2 regions of the Lactobacillus helveticus genome follow, and region 2 is predicted to be linked to the other one. Evidence: riboswitches for the same ligand, from Rfam matches in the RefSeq annotation. Region 2 holds a riboswitch; the other holds the start of a gene.
The links. A riboswitch is a leader RNA that binds a small molecule or an ion and turns the genes downstream of it on or off. The one in region 2 is predicted to bind magnesium.
Positions count from the first base shown of each region.

Region 1: another riboswitch for magnesium. It lies ahead of mgtA (magnesium-translocating P-type ATPase); the one in region 2 lies ahead of mgtA (magnesium-translocating P-type ATPase).

Region 1 is NZ_CP151471.1:1,881,605-1,885,034, reverse strand. Features, by position in the region: gene mgtA (magnesium-translocating P-type ATPase) at 1-1,701, opposite strand, end outside; M-box (ykoK) riboswitch at 1,788-1,951, opposite strand; gene AADV52_RS09570 (TPM domain-containing protein) at 2,001-2,609, opposite strand; gene AADV52_RS09565 (ComE operon protein 2) at 2,599-3,078, opposite strand; gene trpS (tryptophan--tRNA ligase) at 3,102-3,430, opposite strand, start outside.
Region 2 is NZ_CP151471.1:1,989,888-1,993,317, forward strand. Features, by position in the region: gene AADV52_RS10140 (AAA family ATPase) at 1-336, shown strand, start outside; gene AADV52_RS10145 (RNA-guided endonuclease TnpB family protein) at 477-1,478, shown strand; M-box (ykoK) riboswitch at 1,705-1,872, shown strand; gene mgtA (magnesium-translocating P-type ATPase) at 1,949-3,430, shown strand, end outside.

The DNA.
Region 1 (3,430 bases), 110 kb from region 2:
GCCGACTTGCAAAGCAATCGCTCTAGTAACCGCCTCATTATCGCCGGTAAAGATTTTGACGTTTAAATTATCATTTTTAAGATCTTGTAAAGCCTCTTTAGTGCTTTCCTTAGGTGGATCAAGATATGCCAAATAGCCAATAATTGTTAAATCATTTTCATCTTTAGCAGAAAATTCTCCCACTGGCGCTGGATTCAATTTATAACCAACTAACAGCACTCGTAAACCATCATCATTCAGTTCATTGATTTGATTAAGGATTCTTTTGCGCCAAGCATAAGTCAACTTTTCGCTTTTGCCATTGACTTCAACTTGATTAGAAATATCCAGCATCCCTTCAGCTGCGCCTTTAGTAACCAATAAGTGTTGCCCGTGGTGTTCATCATTATCAACCACCACAACGCTCATTCTTTTTCTGCTATAGTCAAAAGGAATTTCGTCTATCTTGTTGTAATCACGCTGAATCTCGTTTACATCTAATTCATCACCAGCCGCATCAATCACTGCTTTATCAATCAAACCCTTCATCCCGGTTTGATAATAAGCATTTAAATACGAAAACTTTAGAATACGCGGCGTTTCTTCCATTTCCAAATCATAGTGACGCTCTAGAACTACCTGCTTTTGAGTTAATGTACCTGTTTTATCGATACAGAAAACATCAGTTGAGCCCAAATTTTGAATAGCATTCATTTGCTTGACTACCACGCCTTGTTTGGACATTTCAAGTGCGCCTTTAGTCAGATTGCTGTTAACGATAATCGGCAAAACTTCAGGAGTAAGCCCAACTGCCGCTGCCAAAGCAAATATTAGGCTTTCTCCCCAATCACCTTTTGTTAAACCATTAATTATGAATAACAAGGGCAACAAAATAGCTGTCACAATTATTAAAATTTTAGCAAGCTGCTTCATTTCTCGATCAAACAGCGTTGTATTGACCTTTTTGCGTGAAATCTTCTGAACTTCTTTGCCAAAAACGGTGTTGTTTCCTACCGCAAAAACAATGCCGCTACCGGAACCGGAAACAATCGTAGTTCCCTCATACAAAATATTGGGATAATTTAGGTAATCAGCTAACATACTCGGTTTTAGCGTAACGTTGGCAACTTTCTCTGTCGGTTCGGAATCACCATCAAGATAGCTAGAAGAACAAAATAAATCCTTACTTGTTAGCAGCTTCATATCAGCTGGGATCATGTCGCCTGCAGATAAGTTGATCACATCGCCAACTACTACATCTTCAGTTGGCAATTCCATATTTTTTCCATCACGCCTGATATTGGTAGTAACTGACACCATATTTAATAATTTGTCAGTAACCTTAGCAATCCGTATTTTCTGAATAAAATTTGCCACAACAGAAATCAGAAGCATCAGTAGCATTACCAATACAGTCTCTATATCACTATTGCCATGAGGAACAATGTAACTAGTAAAGGTGGTAAGCAAGGTCAAAATAATTAATACCAAAGTAAATGGTGTTGCTAAGGATTCACCCAATAATTTCCATTTAGATGCATTGGTATTCGTTCTTATCTCATTTTTGCCATATTCCTTTCTATTTTCATTAGCTTTTTTGGTTGAAAGTCCTTCGGCACTCGCTTGCAGCCTCGCTAGCGTTTCGCTGCGTGATTCACGTGCAATCCGTTGAATTCGTTGAATGTCAACATTTGAATGTTTTTTGCTCGCTGGTTTTAACATTCTACAATTCCTCTCATTCAATAGACAAGCAAACAAAAAAAGCCACCTGCTATTTCTGCAGGTGACTTGCACGCCAAACAAGGCTTTTGTCATACTCGTCGTTCAGTTTTAACACTACGTGACGTAAGCACATGCTAGCTATCTGGATCTCGCCTTAAGTCGACGACACCTATTTAACCCGTTGGCATCTCTGGATGTTTCTGGGCGATAGCGTGTGTTCACGTAGGAGTCTCACCTAACAGTTTTACTTACTATATCTACAAAAAGTTTAAGGACTTAATTCAAATAAGTCAAGTTGCCTATTTGCGCAAATTAGAGCTATGATGTCCGAATCTTCTAAGTATATATATTATTCCCATAATTAGGAATGCCAAGGCTAATGCGATTGGCAGTGCTATTCGATGGGGATGCGAAATCTTATTTTGTTCGCTTTGCGATAAATCAAATTTATCAAGAGCATATTGATATTGTTGATCTACCTTGGTTGCACAGGCACGAAAAACAAATCGCAACCCCTTGTTAAAAGTAGCATTATTATAACTTCGAAGTTGATCTGCCTCAGCGCTAAGAATATTTGATCTCGCATCTGCTGTAAAAGCACCATGTAAATCTTTGCTTGAAAAAATTTGTACATTGCGCTTCTTACCTTTTTGCCCTACCACAATAAAAACAGTGCGCTTAGATCGATTTAACGATTTTGGCGTTAAGTTTTTAAGTTTTTTCACTGTAACTACAGTTATTTGAGGTTGCTCTTTGGTTTGCAAATAACGATTATTCTTCTCTTTAATTAAAGTCTTAGTCTCTTTATTTAAAATATGAGCATGATCCTCAATATTAGGTTGCACAAATCCCGTCATCGTCATAAAGACGGCCAACAAGCCAAATAGCCAAATAAATCTAGTTTTCATCTTCTTCAAGTTTATAAGCCAAGCTTTCCACATATTTCCGATCGATTTTAATCTGTTCATATGGTACCCCACAATCATGAAGCAGCTGCATTGCCAACGGATTGTCGCGATAATCAAAGTAATAATTAATTTTCTTTACGCCAGCTTGAAGTAAAGATTTGCAGCAATTATAACAAGGAAAATGAGTCACATATATTTCAGTATCATCAGTTGATACGCCAAATTTTGCACATTGAATGATGGCATTCATCTCGGAATGAATAGTCCGAACGCAATGTCCATCAACCATTTGATGGCCTACTTCATCACAATGTGGCTGTCCAGAAACGGACCCATTATACCCTGTGCCAATAATACGATTATCTTTTACTAAAACACTACCAACAAGAGCTCTATTACAAGTAGAACGCTGTGCTATTACTAGTGCTTGCATCATGAAATATTGTTTCCAAGGAATTCGATCGTGCATGAACTTACCTCTGTTTATTCATATTATCTATTTTTAAAGTAGTTCAAACCAATAGCATCACGAACTTGTTCCAAAGTCTCATTAGCTACTGTATTTGCTTTCTTTGATCCTTCTAAAAGCATCTCGTAAATTGCATCTTCATCTTGAGCATACTTTTCACGACGTTCACGAATAGGTGCAAGTTCAGCTTCCAGCACTTTGTTTAAGTAACGTTTAATTTTAACGTCACCCAAACCGCCTTTTTGGTATTCTGCCTTAAGTTCTGCTACCTTATCCTTATCTGGATCAAAGACATCGAGATAAGTAAAGACAGTATTGCCTTCAACCTTACCTGGATCTTCAACGTGAATAT
Region 2 (3,430 bases):
AACTTCTACTTTTCATTCAACGAAAAGTTTACTGAAAAATATGGTACATATCGAAATGTAGTTTCTATTGCAAAAACTGAAGATGAGGCTGTAAAGCAATTCAAGTTACCATACTTTGTATTCAAGTTTCATCATAAGCATTTCTTAATTTCTGCTTACCCAATCAGAAATGAAATGCTTGATCCAATTAGGAAAGTTAAAGGGGTTTGGACGTATTCAACAGGGCTCTACAATGTAGCCGATTTTATTAAGAAGTTTCCAGAAAATTCTAAGCAGCACGTTCGTCAGTTTAACTTAAGCAAGTTAGATCCAACACGGTTATTACATATTTGGTAAAAATGAGTGAGTTTGGAAAAATATTTTTCCAGACTCATTTTTTATTGATTAATTGCCGGAGAAAACACGGGATTTCAATCCCGTGATGAATCCGGCCTTTTTTAGTTTTTTTGCTTGTTCCCCCCTTCTTTCTTAAACATATGTTTGATATAATCTTAAAAAGAAAGGAGGGAACAAATGTGCTGAAAGGGATCAAATTAAGACTCTATCCTAATAGAACACAACAAAACCAGCTTGAGCAGATGTTTGGCAATGATCGTTTTCATTCACGCAAGTATCTGAAAAAGTCTTATACAGGCAAGTCAATCGTAAAAACTGCAGGTAAAAGATATTTAAAGATTCCCAAATTGGGCTATGTCAAAACCAGCAAGACTGGAGTTTTGCAAAACACTAAGGTTAAGCGTTATATGGTCGTACTTGAACCAACGGGCAAGTATTATTTGTCTCTACAAGCTGAAATACCTGAACCAGAGAAGTATAGCTTAACTGACAAACAGGTTGGAATTGATGTTGGCGCAGCTGATTTAGCAATTCTGTCTAATGGGCTAAAATATCCTAGTTTTGACAGTTCTTATTTTGAAAAGAAAGCCAAAGTCTGGCAAAGAAAATATGCTCGTCGCAGACATTTAGCTAAATTATTAGTTTTGCAAGACAGGAATAAAAAGGTGCTTTGTCCTAGAAGCTTAGAAAGCTTCACTAATTGGCAAAAAGCGCAAAAGTCAAAAGCCAGATACCAAGCAAAAATAGCTAATCAGCGCAGAGATTATCTGCATAAACTAACTACGCATTTAGTTAAGCAATATGATGTAATTGCGATTGAAGATTTGAAAACCAAGAATCTTCAGAAAAATCATCATTTGGCTAAGTCAATTGCCAATGCTTCATGGCGAATGTTTAGACAAATGCTAGAATACAAATGCGAATGGTATGGCAAGAAACTAATTGCAGTTGATCCCAAGAATACTTCCAGAATTTGTTCAAAATGTGGCTATAACAGTGGCGCTAAGCCATTAGAGATTCGTGAATGGATTTGCCCTAAGTGTCAAACCAAGCATGATCGAGATATTAATGCGGCAGTTAATATCCTGCATAAAGGAAGTACAAAGCTAAGTGGTCAGGGACTGGCCATGGTAACAAGCTGAGTTCTGTGAGTTAGGCATTTGACTAGTTCAATGTAAGATCCTAAACACTACTCAGTGTTCCCAGAAACCCGGCACTTCAGTGCCGGTGTAGTTCATTTTGGGGTCTGATAATTTTTTAATAGCAGTTATCTAAAAATTATATGAAGAAAAGATAAAGATTTATTAAAAGTACTTGTATATCTGTCCTTGCCCTTTTATGATGAAGTTGTTAATTAAATAGTTAAAGCAAATGAACTGTTAGGTGAGACTCCTACGTAAATATACGCTGACGCCCAGCAACATCCAGAGATGCCGATGGGTTAAACAGGAACTGTCGAATTAAGGCTTTGCCCAGTCAGCTAGTTGAACAGACTTCACGTTACGTAGTGTTAAAACTGAACGACGAGTAGAAATCGCTTGATAACTAAGACCAATGCAGTTTTTGCGTTGGTCTTTTGTTTGTTTGCCGATTTTTTAGGGGAGGGATTAGAATGTTAAAAATTTACTCTAAAGATCGTGTGGTAACAGATGCGACTTTGGCTAAACAGATTGCAGGAGAGGGAAAAAGTGAGGTATTAGATAGATTACATACGTCGGTTGAAGGATTAGAAACTAGTCAGGCAAAAAAACGATTAGAGCGTGATGGATTAAATGAGGTTTCCAATAAAGAGCATCATCCTAAGTTACATTTCTTAGTAGATGCATTTATGACTCCATTTACTGGAGTGTTATTGATTTTAGCAACTTTATCGTTTTTTACTAATTATCTATTAGCAGCACCAGCTGATAAGGATTTGAGTACCGTAATTATTATGTTGACTATGGTATTGATTTCTGGACTAACGAGTTTTATTCAAAATGTAAGAACAAATGATGCTGTAGAAAGTCTTTTAAATATGGTTTCCGTAACTACTAATATTAGACGGGATCAAAAAGACCAAGAATTGCCAACTAAGGAAGTTGTAGTTGGTGACATCATTAATTTAACTGCAGGGGATTTAGTTCCAGCTGATATGCGGTTACTTCGAAGCAAGGATCTATTTTGTTCAGCTAGTTCTTTAAATGGTGAATCTAATCCGGTAGAAAAGATTGCAGATCAAAAACCAAAAGATGATGAAAGTTATCTTGATTATCCTAATATCCTGTACGAGGGTACTAATATTATTTCCGGTTCAGGCATGGGAGTTGTATTTGCGACAGGTGATAAAACCGTTTTTGGTAATCTAGCACGTAGTTTAGCTAAAAATAAGACTAAGGAAACTACTTTTGATATTGGTATTAAAAATATTTCTAAGACCTTATTAACGATGACTGCAGTTATTACGCCATTGGTTTTCTTGATCAATGGGCTAACAAAGGGCGATTGGTTTAATGCCTTAATTTTTGCGATTGCAACTGCTGTAGGTCTAACACCAGAAATGTTACCGGTAATTGTTACCAGTAACTTGGTTAAGGGGTCTGTAGAAATGGCTAAGCATGAAACGATTGTTAAGAGAATGAGTTCAATTCAGAACTTTGGCTCTGCAGATATTTTGTGTACTGATAAGACAGGTACTTTAACTCAAGATAAGGTTGTACTTGAAAGACATTACAATCTAAATCTAGAAGAAAAACCAAAAGTCTTAGGATTATCCTTTTTAAATAGTTACTATCAAACAGGGATGAAAGACTTGATGGATGAGGCCATCATTCATGCTGCCGATGATGAAATAGACACAGTTAAGATTAAACAAGATTATCAAAAAATTGATGAAATTCCTTTTGATTTTAAACGTCGGCGGATGAGTGTAGTTGTTAAAAATAAGAAAAATGAGCATCTATTAGTAACTAAGGGTGCTGCGGAAGAAATGTTGGCATGTTCTAATAGAGTAGAAAAGGATGGGGAGATCAAACCGTTAGATGAAGCGCAGCGAAAAGAGATTTTAGACAAGATTGATGAAATGAATCGTGATGGTCTTAGAGTTATTTTGCTT